Regions from separate parts of the Streptomyces sp. NPDC056231 genome, predicted to be linked through region 1. Evidence: riboswitches for the same ligand, from Rfam matches in the RefSeq annotation. Region 1 holds a riboswitch; each other region holds the start of a gene.
The links. Region 1 has a riboswitch for cobalamin ahead of ACNPQM_RS00720 (prenyltransferase/squalene oxidase repeat-containing protein). Riboswitches for the same ligand answer to the same signal wherever they lie in the genome.

Region 1 (3,663 bases):
TCGACGCCGGGATGCCCGACCAGGTACTCGCTGACCTCACGGTCCGCCGGAAGGATCGACAGCACCCCCTCCGGCAGCCCCGCCTCGGCGGCGATCTCGGCCAGGATGTAGGCGTCCAGCGGGGATTCGGGCGAAACCTTGAGCACGGCGGAGCAGCCGGCCAGCAGGGCGGGCGCGAGCTTGGCGGCAGCGGTGAACTGCGGGACGTTCCACGGCACGACGGCCGCGACCACCCCGACCGGCTCCCGGCGCACCAGCAGCGGCCCGAGAGCGCCGTCGCGGCGCTCCTCGTACGGGAAGGTGCGGGCGACAGTGATCGCCGCGTCCCACACCATCATCGCGGCGAGCGACTGCACCATCACGCTGGAGCTGTACGGAGTTCCGTTCTCGGAGCTGATGACGCGGGCGATCTCCTCGTACCGCACGGCGAACGCGTCCTTGATCCGCGTGACCACCTCGATCCGCTCGTCCAGGGACGCGCGCGGCCAGGGCCCTTCGTCGAAGGCCCGGCGGGCAGCGGTGACGGCCCGGTCCACATCCGCTTCGCAGGCGTGCGGCACCCGGCCGATGACCTGCTCGGTGTGGGGCGATATCACCTCGATGACGTCCCGGCCGAGCGGATCGACCAACTCCCCGCCGATGAACAGTTTTCCGTGTTCCACAAGCTCGGTCATGGCTGCTGCCTCCCGCGACCCGGCACGTACCGACTCCGCACCTGACTTCACACCTGACTCCGTGTCAGAACTGATATCAGTTCCAGTTCCAGGAGTCCACGCATCGGACATCCACCACATCTTCCCCTTCGATCCGCGGTGACCGGGGGAACTACGTTCCCTCGCTGACCCGTTGACCCGAAACCGATAGCCGTCCTGGGCTACTAATGGAACGAGTTCTCGTTACAGTGGGCGTGGCGCAACACAGCCGCGGGCGGGGACGGGAGAGGGGAAGCCCCATGACACAGGTGACCGAGCACGGTGGCGGCGTGTGGTCCATCAAGGTCCCGATCCCGGACAACCCGCTCGGCCACACCCTGGTGCACGTCCTCGACACCGATCGCGGGCCGGTCCTCGTCGACACCGGCTGGGACGACCCCGACGCCTGGGACACCCTGGTCGCCGGAGTCGCCGCCGCGGGTGTGGACATCGCCGGCATCCACGGCGTGGTCATCACCCACCACCATCCCGACCACCACGGACTCTCCGGACAGGTCCGCGAGGCGTCGGGGGCGTGGATCGCGATGCATGCCGCGGACACGGCGATCGTGCGCCGTACCCGTGAGTCCGAACCGGGCACCTGGCTGACCTACCTGGCGGCGAAGCTCGCCGCGGCCGGCGCACCCGAGGAGCACCTCGCCCCGCTGCGCGCCGCCCGCACGGGCGGCGGCCGGATGCGCACGCTACCCGGACTGCGCGCCGCCCTTCCGGACCGGGAGATCGTCCCCGGCGAGCTGCTCGACCTCGCGGGCCGGCGGCTCCGGGCGATCTGGACGCCGGGCCACACCCCCGGCCATGTCTGCCTGCACCTGGAGGAGGACCATCCGGCCGATCTGCCCGGCCGCGGCCGCCTCTTCTCCGGCGACCATCTGCTGCCCGGGATCAGCCCCCACATCGGGCTGTACGAGGACCCGGACGACGCGGCGGTCACCGACCCCCTGGGCGACTACCTGGACTCACTGGAGCGCATCGGCCGGCTCGGGGTCGCCGAGGTGCTGCCCGCCCACCAGCACGCGTTCACGGACGCGGCGGGACGCGTACGGGAACTCCTCGACCATCACGAGGAGCGGCTGACCGGACTGCTCGCTCTGCTCGCCACCCCGTTGACGCCGTGGCAACTGGCCGAGCGGATGGAGTGGAACCGGCCCTGGGAACAGATCCCGTACGGCTCGCGGAACATCGCCGTCTCCGAGGCGGAGGCCCATGTGCGCCGGCTGGTGAAGCTGGGGCGCGCGGAGGCGGTGCCCGGCAGCGGGCCGGTGACGTACGTCGCGGTGTGAGGCAGCCCTCCGCCCGAGGTGAGCGTGCTACGTCCCGGTAGAGTGTGCGAGTCGTCATCATGCCCGTTCAGGGGGAAGCCGGTGCAAATCCGGCACTGACCACGCAACCGTGAGCCGCCGACACAGCGGTGAGTCGGGCTGCCCTGTCCGCGGTCGTGACCGGCTCGCGTCACCGGAACCCCGGTGACCGGCACCGTCGAGGAATACGGGGCCGGAGCCTGGTGCCTGTGTGTGCCTGTGCCCGGTTCCCCACAGGAGAGGCCCAGCCCGCCATGACCGTACGCCGCAGCGCAGCAGCGCTCGCCGCCATCGCCACCGTGCTCTGTGCGGCCGCTGCCCCGGCCGCGGTCGCGGCGCCGTCTCCCTCCCCCACCCCGTCCGTCGCGCTGCCCTCCGGGCTGTACGGCACCAAGGACCCGACGTACGACGGGGTCTGGCGGCAGTCGCTGGCGTTCCTCGCCCAGCGCGTCGAGGGGGTCGTGCCCGCGACGAAGTCGGTGGACTGGCTGATCGCCCAGCAGTGCGCGAACGGCGCCTACGCCTCGTACCGCGCCGATGTCTCCAAGGCGTGCGACGCCAAGACCACGCTGGACACCAATGCGACCGCCGCCGCGGTGCAGGCGCTGGCGGAGGTCGGCGGGCACGGCGACATCGTCAACAACGGCGTCCGCTGGCTGAAGTCCATCCAGAACGAGGACGGCGGCTGGGGCTACAACCCGGGCTCCCCCAGCGACGCCAACTCCACCTCGATCGTGATCGGCGCGCTGGCCCGGCAGGGCCAGCGGATCGGCGACATGACGAATCCTGGCGGCAAAACCCCGTACGACGCGCTGCTCGCTCTCGCGATCCCGTGCGGCGGCCCGGACGGCGGCGCGTTCGCCTACCAGCCCGACAAGGGCGGGAAGCTCGCCGCGAACGCGGACGCCACCGCGGCCGCCGTGCTCGGCTCGATGGGCAAGGGGATGGCCGCCGGAGACAACGCCGCGGTCGCAGGCAAGCCGCCGGCCTGCCGGAAGGGCGACGTCGTCAAGCCGGAGCAGGCCGCCCGGAACGGCGCCTTCTACCTCGCGGACGCCCTCGCGAAGAACGGCAACCACCTGAACCTGCCGCCGATGCCGGGCGCCGACGACACCACCCCGCAGCCCGACGTCGGCAACACCGCGGACGCGGTCGTCGCCCTGGCCTCGGCCGGCCACAAGAACAAGGCGGCCGGCGCGGTCGGCTGGCTGCAGAAGAACTCCAGGAGCTGGGCCGAGGAGGGCGGCCCCGCCGCCTACGCCCAGCTGGTCCTGGCCGCGCACGCGACCGGCGCCGACGCCCACGACTTCGGCGGCGTCGACCTGATCCGGGAACTGAACGCGAGCGGACCCGCGCCCGCCGCCGTCATCACGCCCAGTGAGACCCCGGACGACTTCTCGGCCGAGGCCGGCACCAGCGACGACGCCGGTCTCGGAGTGTGGTGGCTGGTCGGTATCGGCCTCGCCGCCGGTGCGGGTATCGGCTTCCTGATCAGCAGCCGCCGGAAGCCCCAGCAGCCGTGAACCGAGCGGGAAATCGTGCGGGGAATGCGTTCGGCGGACGGGTGGCCGTCGCGCTGCTGCTGGTGCTCGGCGCCGCTCTGACCGTGCTCGGCGCGGGCACCGCCCATGCGGCCGGCTACCGCTACTGGT
Region 2 (3,663 bases), on a different contig from region 1:
CCACGAACGAACCGAGGTTGACCGAACCGAGGTTGCAGACGGCGGTCTCGCCGTCGTCGGTGACTTCGAGGATCTCGGTGCACAGGTTCGACGAGTGGACGACGCGGCCCGGCTCGGCGGTCTGGTTGGCCGTCCGGTTGGAGGCGTCCTTGAACGTCATCCAGCCCTGGCCGGTCTGGGCGAGCGTCCGCATCATCCGGCCGTACAGCTCACGCGCGGGCATCGACTTGCGGGCCAGGCCCTTGGCCTCGGCGGCCCGGTAGGCGGCGTCGAACTCGTCGCCCCACAGATCGACCAGCTCCGGCACGTCGGCGGGGGAGAACAGCGACCAGTCGCCGTCCGCGTCGACCCGGCGCATGAACTCGTCCGGGATCCAGTGCGCCAGGTTGAGGTTGTGCGTACGCCGCTGATCCTCGCCCGTGTTGTCGCGCAGCTCCAGGAATTCCTCGATGTCGGCGTGCCACGTCTCCAGGTAGACGGCGGCGGCACCCTTGCGGCGGCCGCCCTGGTTCACTGCGGCGACCGAAGCGTCGAGCGTCTTCAGGAACGGCACGATGCCGTTGGAGTGCCCGTTGGTGCCGCGGATCAGCGAACCGCGGGCGCGGATCCGGGAGTACGAGAGGCCGATGCCGCCCGCGTGCTTGGAGAGCCGCGCCACCTGGTGGTAGCGGTCGTAGATGGAGTCGAGCTCGTCCAGCGGTGAGTCCAGCAGATAGCAGGAGGACATCTGCGGGTGCCGGGTGCCGGAGTTGAAGAGTGTGGGGGAGGAGGGGAGGTAGTCGAGGCGGCTCATCAGACCGTACAGCGCGGCGACCTCGTCCAGTGCGCGCACCGACTCGTCCTCGGCGAGGCCGGCGGCGACACGCAGCATGAAGTGCTGCGGCGTCTCGATGACCTGGCGGGTGAGCGGGTGGCGCAGCAGATAGCGGCTGTGCAGTGTCCGCAGCCCGAAGTAGCCGAACCGGTCGTCGGCGCCGTCGGCGAGGGACTGCTCGACCAGCGCGTCGAGCCGGGCCGCGTGGAGCGCCACGAACGCGGCCGTACGGTCCGCGATCAGACCCTCGCGGTGGCCGACGGCGACCGAGGCGGAGAACGACAGCGCGCCCTGACCGGCTGCCTCGTCCGCGATGGTGCGGGTCAGGAGGCGGGCGGCGAGCCGGGAGTACGCGGGGTCCTCGGCGATCAGACCCGCGGCGGCCTCGGTGGCCAGCGTGCGCAACTCCGACTCGTCCGACGCGGCGTTGCGTCCGCGCAGCGCGGCGGCGGCGACGCGGCCGGGGTCGGTGTCGGGCAGATCGGCAGTGAGGTCGGTCAGGGTCCGCAGCAGTGCGGTCCCAGGTCCGTCGTTCGTGGTTCCCGCGGACTCGGCGACTGAAGCCGGATCGGCTGGCGCGATGGTCACGTGGTGCTCTCCCTCGCTCGGCTCGGGGCCGGCGGGTGAGCGGGGCAGCCACACGGAGGCATGCCCGAAGAAGGAGGGCAGCACTGCGTGCGGCGTCCACCGGCCCATCCGCGAGGCCCGGACGTCTGGGCGTCCGGATCGGTCGAGCCGGACGCGCTGTCGGCAGGTCCTCGGACTTTCAGGGTGCGCAAAAGGGACCCGAATATACCGTTGCGGGACAGTTCCGGATTCGCACCGGATTTCCCTGCAGCGACAGCGAGCATGAGCATACATGTGGGGGCCGCCCGATGAGGCGGCCCCCACATGTTGTGTCGTACGGGTTCAGCATGATCGTACAAGGAGCCCCGATGCTTGGGCCCGGGAGGAATTGTTTCCCGTGGCTCGTAGGTGCGGAGTGCTGGAACAGTTTCGAAGGTCAGGTGGGTCGTTTCTGTTGCTCGATGTACTCCTTGATGAGGGACAGGGGTGCCCCGCCGCAGGACGGGGCGAAGCGGGACGGTGACCAGACAGAAGTGCTGGCCCCACAGGTGCTTGTGGGTGGGGTCGGGCGAGTCCTGTCGGAGGTGGCGATTGGAGGCGTCCTTGAGGCAGCCGGCGAGTTCGGAGAGCGCGACTTTGGGCGGGTAGTGGACCAGGAGATGAACGTGCTTGGTCCTGTTTGCCGTTGAACTCGACCAGCGTGGTACCGAAGTCCGCTTACGTCCCCCCATGACCTGCGCGCAGCGCATCAGGATCTCGTCGGTGAACACGCCCCGCCATATGTGGGGATGAAGACCAAGTGGGCGTGCAGGGTGTGAATGATCATTCTTCCTCCGTGTATATCGGTGTGTAGTGCCTAATCTCAGGACGTGGGTCAATCTTGGGCGTTAGTCTGGCCGGGTGAAGCTGGTGGTGCAGGTCAAGCTCTTACCGACGTCCGTGCAGGCGGCGGCACTTGAGGCGACCCTGCGTGCCTGCAACGAGGCAGCCTCGTGGGCGAGTGAGGTTGCGTTCGAGAGGGCAACGTTCCGGAACTTCGCGCTGCGCGAGCACACCTACGCCGAGGTGAAGGAGCGGTGGGGGCTGGGAGCGCAGGCCGCCCAGCACGTGATCAAGAAGACCTGCGACGCGTACACCACGCTGCAGGCGAACCTGCGGGCGGGGAACCTCGGCAGGCCCGGCACGAAGCGCCACCGCCAGACCACCGGCAAGCCGGTCTCCTTCCGGTCTCATGCGGCCCAGCCCTATGACGACCGGATGCTGTCCTGGCAGATGGACACGCGCACCGTCTCGATCTGGACGACTGCCGGGCGGGTCAAGGGAGTCGCGTTCACCGGCAGTACGGAGCAGCTGGCCACCCTCGCCCGCTATCGCAAGGGTGAGTCGGATCTGGTGTGCCGGGACGGCTGCTGGTACCTGGTCGCGACCTGCGAGGTGCCCGAAGCGGAACTGAATACCGATCCGGTGGATTTCCTTGGGGTTGATCTGGGGATCGTGAACATCGCCACCACTTCGGACGGCCGCATCATGGCCGGACGGCAGTTAAACCGCATGCGGCTCCGCGACCGGAAGCTGCGCACCAAGCTGCAGAAGAAGAACACCAAGTCCGCCATGCGCCGCGCCGTACGGCGGCGCCGCAAGGACGCGCGGCGGGCCCGGGACATCAACCACAAGATCGCGAAACATATCGTGGCCGAGGCTGAACGCACCTCGCGCGGAATCGCCCTGGAAGACCTCACGGGCATCCGGGCGAGGGTACGGCTTCGCAAGCCCCAACGGGCCACGCTCCACACCGGGGCCTTCGCCCAGCTGGGAGAGTTCATCGTGTACAAGGCCCGCCGGGCAGGAGTGCCGGTGGTGTACGTCGACCCGGCGTACACCTCCCGCACCTGCGCCCAGTGCGGGCACATCGACAAGGCGAACCGGGTCTCCCAGGCCCGGTTCGTGTGCCGGTCGTGCGGATTCGTTGATCACGCCGACCGGAACGGCTCCCGCAACATCCGCGCCCGCGCGTGGACGTTGTGGCGACGCGGGGCCCCGTCAACGGCCCCTGCCGTCCCGCCTCCACGGCGGACGGCTGAACGCGGACAACGCATCACCGCCAGTGATGTCGCGTAACGCAAGCCCATCGCCTCAGCGACGGGTAGTTGACAGGCTCAGGCTGTACGTGAGCAGCGGGAGACCTGGAATGGGATCCCAGTCGCGCTCCGGAGTCCGTACGAAGCCCAGGCGGCGGTAGCCCCGGTGGGCCGCGAGCATGGCCGGCGTCGTCGACAGGACGA
Region 3 (3,663 bases), on a different contig from region 1:
GACGAAGTCGCCACCAAGCGAGCCATGCTCGCCAACGCCTCCCACCGTTACGTACTCGCCGACTCGAGCAAGTTCGGCCGCACAGCCGCCCACCGCGTGTGCGAGCTGAACGGCTTCGACTCCCTCATCACCGACAAGCCATGCCCGGCCGAACTGCACACCGCCCTCGACCGAGCCGGCAGCACCGTCATCGTGGCTTGAAAAGGTCCCAAAGAGGCCCCACCCATCTGCGCGTCCTCTGACCAAGGCACTGGGCGGGTGGGACGCCCGGCGATCGGCAGCGGGGTCAGGGCAGCGCGGTGTTGTTCCAGTCGTATGGTCCGCCGCCGCGCCACTCGATCAGCTCGGGGTCGTCGATCGCGCGATCCTTGATGGGCAAGCCGGCGCGGTGGAGGAAATCGAGCACGTCGAAAAGGCTGTAGGCGGTGCCTACGCGCTCGCCGTGGATCGTCACCTGCCGCCCACCGTCCGGCGAGGGCGGAAGCACGACCACAGGAGGGTGCTCATCCATGGCACCACCATGCGCCGCAACTGGTTGTCCTGCAGCTTCAGGCTTCACCGTCGCCCTGAGGCGTGCTCGATGGCCTCGAAGATGTCGGCGGTGGTCTCTTTCTGCCGCCGTCAGGCGGCGTCTGCGGTGCGGGCGCTCCAGCGCTCCTCGACCTTGGCCAGCCGCCAGTAGGCGATGGCCACGGCCCAGACGACCACGAACAGGCCGACGATGACATAGCCGACGTTGTCCAGGTTCAGGCCCGCGATCCAGCCGGTGACGTCATCGCTCAGGGCGAGCTTGTCGTGCAGAACGCCGACCAGCTCGATCGTGCCGACGAAGAAGGCCACCGCGATGGACAGGCCGGTGATCGTGAGGTTGTAGAACACCTTGCGAACGGGGTTCGAGAACGCCCACTGGTAGGCGAAGTTCATGAACGTGCCGTCCAGGGTGTCGAACAGGCTCATGCCCGCCGCGAAGAGGAGGGGCAGGCACAGGACCGCGTACCAGGGGAGGCCGGCGGCGGCGCCGTTGCCGGCCAGAGCGAGGAGCAGGACCTCGGTCGTGGTGTCGAAGCCGACCCCGAACAGGAAGCCGAGCGGGAACATTTGGCCGGGCCGGCGGATGGACTTGGTGAACCGCCCCAGAAGGCGGTTCATGAAGCCGCGCGAGTCGAGGTGGGCCTCCAGCTCCGCCTCGTCGTACCGTCCGGCCCGCATCGCCTTGAAGACGCGGATGATGCCGAACAGCGCCACGAGGTTGAGGGCGGCGATGAGATATAGAAAGCTGCCGGACACCGTGGTGCCCACAGTGCCGAGGACTTGGTGGGTTCGGGAGCCGTCGTCCATCAGGGTGCCGGCGAGCTTCGCGCCCCCGGCGACCAGTGCGGCCATGACGACCACCACACTGGAGTGCCCGAGCGCGAACCAGAAGCCCACCGACACCGGCCGCTTGCCGTCGGCCATCAGCTTGCGGGTGGTGTTGTCGATCGCCGCGATGTGGTCCGCGTCGAAGGCGTGCCGCATGCCGAGGGTGTAGGCGGTGATGCCCAGGCCGACCCCGAACGCCTTGGTGCCGACCTCGTAGTGATGCGGAATCACGAGCAGAAACAGGATTCCGAACGCGACCACGTGCAGCGCGACGATCACGGCCAGCAGTCCTGCGGTTCGGACGGTGTCCTCGCGGCGCCAGCGGAAGGACGGGGCGGCGGCGGTTTCGGGCACGCCTTGGGACACGGTCATACGGTCACGCTCCAGCACCTCGTGGATCAGCTTCGTGCTGCCGTGGCCGGTCTCCTGGCTGACGGGTCAACGCGCCCGCCCCTGCCTTCCCGGCCGCGAGGCCAGTGGCAATGCATGGGGCGGGAACTTCCCGATCACAGTGGCGAGGGCCGCTCCGGACTGAGCCCTTGGGGGCTGTCACCGGTCTTCCCGAACACCACGGCCCGCCCACCCTAGAAGGCTGCAAGCCTGCATAACTGACCAGGTATGCAGGTGAAGGGCGTGACTGCGATGATGTGTCCATGCATCTGGTTCCCGCGGAACACGCCGGGCGGCGCACCATTGACGGCCATCGGGTCTGCGATGCCATCGCCGCCATGGGCGAGCCCGAGCGCGTACGCGGCTGGGCCGATCGCTTCTCTCTGCTCTCCGATCCCGGACGTCTGTCCTTGCTGCTCGCCCTCCATGAGGCGGGCCCCATCGCCGTGTCCGACCTCGCCGTCGCCAGCGGGATGCGGGACACCGCCGTCTCCCAGGCTCTGCGTCTTCTGCGGGCCGCCGGCATCGTCGAGGGTGAGAAGGACGGCCGGATCGTGCGCTACCGGCTCGTCGACGGCCCGATTTCCGCGTTGCTGAAACACTGCACGTCCCAAGACGCAGGCGCCGACGGCACACTGTTCCTGGAGGCCACCGGAGCGGCGCCGAAACTGGCAGGAAGAGGAAGTGGCTCAGGATGACGGTGAGGATCCGCGGCCACAAGCGATCACGGCGAGCCTCAGGCAGGACTCTTTCGTAGTACGGCCGACTGTTGCTGAGGGGATCGATGTCCCGCCCCTCCACAAAACCCAGCACGTCCGCGACGCGCGTCGTGGGTAGTGCGGTGATTTTGTCGGTTCAGGTCACCTCGGCTCGCTGGAAGCCGGCGACGGCTGCCTTCACCCCGTCCCGCAGACACCGACCGACCAGCGGTACCGCATCAGCGGTTGGCACCGGACGAGGGCGTACCCCGCTGGGCCGGCGGGGTACGCCCTCGTCCTCAGCCGGTCAGTCGTCCTCGGGGCTCTCGGGGCGCAGCAGCGGGTGGGCGACGCCGGGAAACACCCGCGCCCTGACCATCGGCTCGGCCGCCCCGCCCTGGACCACCGTCTCGGCGACACCCCAGGGGCGGCCGTGCAGGACGACGATCAGCGTGTACGAGGACGAGCACCCCATGCAGTCGTACCGGTCGGCCCAGGTCTCCACATCCGTGACGCTGCCGGGGTAGCGTGCCACATGACGGTGCCGGGCATGGCAGTGGTCGCAGGTCTCGCCGGGCTCGCAGGTCCCGCCGCAGGGGCACGGAACGTCGAGCGAGTCCGCCGGGCGCCAGCGCTGCGTGAGGACGGCGTCACGGGTGGCGCCCATGTCCTTCATCGCCTTCAGGTTGCGGGCGGCTACGTTGTACGACTCGCCGGTGGCAGCCATCCGGTCGCGGATGACGTCTTTGCGTCCGCGGTTCGTCGTCATCGGTTCCTCATCTGTTCCTACGGGGGTCACGCAGCCCGCAAGAAGGTCCACGGGATCGGCGGGCTCCACGGTACCCGGCGCCCCGGGCGGTCCGTGCCACCTGCCGGATGAGGCAGCGCGTTCCCGTAGTGCGGCCAGAGCAGGGGAGTCCACTACTGGTTTCGAGGTACATCGTCGGCACATGCCCTGTCGGCCGGAACTCCGTACAATTTGGTCCCGAACGATAGCGTCGATCCAAGGCGCCGCAATGGCGTCGGAGGGGTGTGCCCGTGCCCGGCCAACGATCCATCACCGAAGCCGAGAAGCTGGCAGGTGCGAAGCTGGGGGGCATTCCGGTCCGGCACGAGCAGATGGCCGTGGTGGCCAATATCTACCGCGCCGCCTCCGCGGTCAGGCAGCACCTGGAGAACTCGGTGCTGCGCGAGTCCGAGCTGACCTGGACGGCGT
Region 4 (3,663 bases), on a different contig from region 1:
AAAACTCCGATAATTCCGGTGCGCCGAACCTCGCCGCCGTGATAGTCCGACGAGTCATGAGAGATCTTCTGACACCTCGACTCGTACTCCACCCGCTGAGTCCCGCCGAGGCGGAGAACATCGTGGCCCGCCGTCCGGGGCCGGGTGCCCTATGGGCACCGGAGTACCCCGGCGACGGCGACGCGGCCGGGGCCCGGCATTTCCTGGAGCACTGCGCCGACACCGGCAATCCCCAGCCGTTCGGCGCCTACGAGATCCGCCTCCGTCAGGACGGACACACCATAGGCGGAGTGGGCTTTCACGGCGTTCCGGACGCGGAGGGGCAGGTGACAATCGGCTACGGCCTGACCCCTGCGGCGCGCGGCAAGGGGTACGCCTCCGAGGCGCTGCGGGCACTGCTGGAGTTCGCCCGCGGCGAGGGTGTCGCCGCCGTGATCGGCGATGCCGACCTCGACAACATCGCGTCCCACCACGTCATGATGGCAGCAGGAATGCGCTTCGTCAGGGCGGACGACCGGCTGAAGCACTTCTTGATCGACTGGTCGGACACGCCGGAGCCATCGGAGGCGTCGGACACAACGCATCCGACGTACGTGACTGAAGCGACCGACGCGACGGACGCCGCATAGACGGCAGAACCCACCGGGGCATCCCGGTGGGTTCTGCCGTCATACGGCCGACGAGTCGGCCGGCGCCTCAGCTCGCAGCGGCGGCCGCGTGGGACGTGGGACCGTCCCCGGCCGTCACTGCGCCGGCCTTGGGCGCCAGCAGCCGCTCGGTCAGATAGCCGAAGACCAGACCGAAAGTGGTCCACAGCGTGGCCTGAACGGCGAGGGTGGCAAGGCGGAACTCCCACAGCAGACTGGCCGGGAAGTCCTTGCCGACCTCGTTGAACGAGGGCAGGAAGGCGTAGGCCAGCCCGATGACGAGCACATAGGCGGCGGACGCGGCGATGGACGCGTTCCAGTTGCCCAGGCGGGGAGCCAGCCGCTTGCCCAAGATGACGGCAGCGACGGCCAACAGCACGCTGAGGGCGACCATCAGGAAGAACAAGGTGGTGCGTTGGCCGATCGTGTCGGGATTTCCGACAGCCGGCGGATTGGCCGGGTATTTGAGGAACGGCACGACGTACACGGTCAGCAGGGCGCCGAACGCGATCAATGCGGCCGTGGCTCTCGGGCCGAACCTGCCGATGCGGCCGAGTGCGTAGCAGAAGACCAGCGCGGCGATGCCGCCGATCGCCACGCCGAAGACCAGGACACCGGTGGCGAGACCCGCGGTGGACTGCATGGTACGGCTGACGAGTTCCTCACCGCCGTGCTCGTGACTGTGAGCCTCTTCGAGCGCGATCGACGCGTCCACCCGGGATTCGCCGAGGAAGTAGGCGACGGCAAGAGCGAGCGCGCCCGCGGCAAGTCCGGCCAGCATGCCGCGGACGAGCAGCGCTCTGACAGATATGGAGTTCATGAACGGTTCCCCTGAGGTGTGCAGCGCGTCAGTGGCAGGGGAAACCGAGCAGGTGACGGCCGTCGTGGACCCACTCGTGGACACCTTCGCCGGAGATGACGGCGGTGGCACCCTGCTCTGCGCCGACGAAGTACAGCAGAACGAGCATGAGAATGCCGAAGAAGACCGCCCACGGGGCAATGGCCTTCAGTGAGATGGGGGTGATGGCGGGGGTGGCGACGGTTGCGGGGGCAGCAGTCTGTGCCATGGCAGAACCTCCTGAGGGAACACGCGTCCCGATCGTGGTGCCTGAGACGACGGTGCCGGGTCTGACTTCCCGCAGGAGTACGGGTTCACAGTGGCGCGACCGTGCCGGATTCTCACCGGACTTCCGTCACACCGTCGTCATGTTCGTCGCGACCATACCGCCTGCGGGCACGCGCCGCCATGGCGCCGACTGCGGGGCCGGGAGGCCCGGATGCCATGGTGTGCTTACCCGAAAGGCCACAGTTCAGGGAGTTGACACCGGTGTTGACGGTGCACGTGATGTTGATCTCACCGGCGCTCAATGCGGCGTTGCGTGAAGCCCGTTTCGACGGCGACGCCCCGCTCGACGCGTCCGGTGTCCGGCGGGCGCGTGCGGCCGCTGCCGCGGTGCCTCCAGCCGATCGCCGGGTGTGCGGAGCGGACGAACGGTGCGCCGGGACCTCCGAGGCGTTGGGGCTGCACTCCGAGCCCGAACCGGTCCTCCACGGCTGGAACTTGGGGCGCTGGAGCGGGCAGCGGCTGGCGGAGGTGAGCGAGGCCGAGCCGGAGGCGGTGTCGGCCTGGCTGTCCGACCCTTCGGCGGCACCGCACGGCGGCGAGTCGCTACTGGACCTGTGTGCGCGAGTGGGCGGCTGGCTGGACTCGTTGCATCGGGACGGCGCCGGGGACGGCCGCCTGATCGCTGTGGTCGAACCCGCGGTGGTGCGCGCCGCGATCGTGCATGCGCTGGGCCTTCCGCCGCAGGCGTTCTGGCGGTTGGACGTCGCCCCGTTGACACTGACAGAGCTCAGCGGCCGGTCCGGCCGCTGGAACCTGCGCTGTGGCCGGTCCTTGAACACCGGAACCGACGCCCCGTAACCCGTCGCCCGCCACCGCCGGACCGGCCCGCCCTGCCGGTGACGTCAGGTCACAGCATCCCCGACGACCGGTCGGGCTGTCCGAGTTCGTCAACGGTGCGACCGAAGCGGTCGTGGAGGCGGAGCCCAGGATGGTGTAGGCCCCCGAGGTTCGCCACCTGTGGCAGGAAGACCACGATCGGAGTGTGGCGCAGCAGCCGTCCCACTGGACGAAGAACACCGCAGCGAACCGCAACGGCCCTGCCACCGGTGCATCGTTGGGCCGACCTTTCGTCTGCGGTCACCAGCGCAGCGGACAGACGGTGGGCGGGCGAGCCGTCTCCGTGACGAACCGCGGAATCCCACCCATCCCCTCTGCGGCGGACCCGCCCGTGAATCCGCCCGTGAATCCGCCCGCATACCCCTATCACTCGCGCAATGTTGACAAATGGTACGTAAACTGGCCAAAGCGTTCGAATCCACCTTCTCGTCGGAAGGGCGACCGGCCATGACCGATCAAACGCAGGTGAAACCCGAGACCACCCGCCCACAATCCGAGGCCGTGCACGGAGCAGGACCGCACGGCGGAAACCGCAGAACGGAACCTGGATCGCGGGGCCGAACCACGATCGCCGACGGCGTGGTGGCGAAGATCGCCGGGCTGGCGGCCCGGGGCGTGCCCGGAGTCCAGGGCATGGGAGGGGGATTCGCCCGCGGTGTGGGCGCTGTGCGGGAACGGGTGCCCGGAGCGGGAGGTCAGTCCGTCACCAGCGGTGTCAAGGTCGAGGTCGGCGAGGTCCAGACGGCGGTCGACCTGTCGATCGTCGTCGAATACGGATACGCGATCGTCGAGCTCACGGGCGAGGTCCGGACCGAGGTGATCGCCGCCATCGAGCGGATGACCGGTCTGGAGGTCGTGGAGGTCAACATCTTGGTGAGCGACGTGAAGCTGCCCGAGGAGGAAGAGGAACAACCGATGCTGGAGAGGCGGGTCGCGTAGCGGTTCGCCGGACCCGGTCGCGCCTGGTCGAGGGGGTCCACCGGCCGTGTCGTCGGCCTGGAACCCCGGCTGTCCGACGAGGTCCGACGAGCTCTCCGGCCCACCGGCCGGCCA

Region 2: linked by a shared signal. The riboswitch ahead of ACNPQM_RS27415 (ribonucleoside-diphosphate reductase subunit alpha) and the one ahead of ACNPQM_RS00720 (prenyltransferase/squalene oxidase repeat-containing protein) in region 1 are both predicted to bind cobalamin.
Region 3: linked by a shared signal. The riboswitch ahead of ACNPQM_RS30670 (HoxN/HupN/NixA family nickel/cobalt transporter) and the one ahead of ACNPQM_RS00720 (prenyltransferase/squalene oxidase repeat-containing protein) in region 1 are both predicted to bind cobalamin.
Region 4: linked by a shared signal. The riboswitch ahead of ACNPQM_RS22350 (CbtB domain-containing protein) and the one ahead of ACNPQM_RS00720 (prenyltransferase/squalene oxidase repeat-containing protein) in region 1 are both predicted to bind cobalamin.

Annotation. Positions count from the first base shown of each region.
Region 1 is NZ_JBLVKW010000001.1:157,554-161,216, forward strand. Features, by position in the region: gene ACNPQM_RS00710 (aldehyde dehydrogenase) at 1-674, opposite strand, end outside; gene ACNPQM_RS00715 (MBL fold metallo-hydrolase) at 953-1,993, shown strand; cobalamin riboswitch at 2,025-2,159, shown strand; gene ACNPQM_RS00720 (prenyltransferase/squalene oxidase repeat-containing protein) at 2,266-3,534, shown strand; gene ACNPQM_RS00725 (SCO2322 family protein) at 3,576-3,663, shown strand, end outside.
Region 2 is NZ_JBLVKW010000042.1:47,282-50,944, reverse strand. Features, by position in the region: gene ACNPQM_RS27415 (ribonucleoside-diphosphate reductase subunit alpha) at 1-1,402, opposite strand, end outside; cobalamin riboswitch at 1,546-1,678, opposite strand; partial or broken gene tnpA (IS200/IS605 family transposase) at 1,818-2,207, opposite strand; gene ACNPQM_RS27405 (RNA-guided endonuclease InsQ/TnpB family protein) at 2,282-3,499, shown strand; partial or broken gene ACNPQM_RS27400 (GNAT family N-acetyltransferase) at 3,515-3,663, opposite strand, start outside.
Region 3 is NZ_JBLVKW010000053.1:22,947-26,609, forward strand. Features, by position in the region: gene ACNPQM_RS30660 (DeoR/GlpR family DNA-binding transcription regulator) at 1-201, shown strand, start outside; gene ACNPQM_RS30665 (hypothetical protein) at 287-511, opposite strand; gene ACNPQM_RS30670 (HoxN/HupN/NixA family nickel/cobalt transporter) at 622-1,731, opposite strand; cobalamin riboswitch at 1,758-1,947, opposite strand; partial or broken gene ACNPQM_RS30675 (ArsR/SmtB family transcription factor) at 2,013-2,348, shown strand; gene ACNPQM_RS30680 (hypothetical protein) at 2,755-3,216, opposite strand; gene ACNPQM_RS30685 (MarR family winged helix-turn-helix transcriptional regulator) at 3,486-3,663, shown strand, end outside.
Region 4 is NZ_JBLVKW010000029.1:32,938-36,600, reverse strand. Features, by position in the region: gene ACNPQM_RS22360 (GNAT family N-acetyltransferase) at 57-629, shown strand; gene ACNPQM_RS22355 (CbtA family protein) at 697-1,467, opposite strand; gene ACNPQM_RS22350 (CbtB domain-containing protein) at 1,496-1,714, opposite strand; adenosylcobalamin (AdoCbl) riboswitch at 1,718-1,866, opposite strand; gene ACNPQM_RS22345 (histidine phosphatase family protein) at 1,993-2,571, shown strand; gene ACNPQM_RS22340 (Asp23/Gls24 family envelope stress response protein) at 3,058-3,549, shown strand.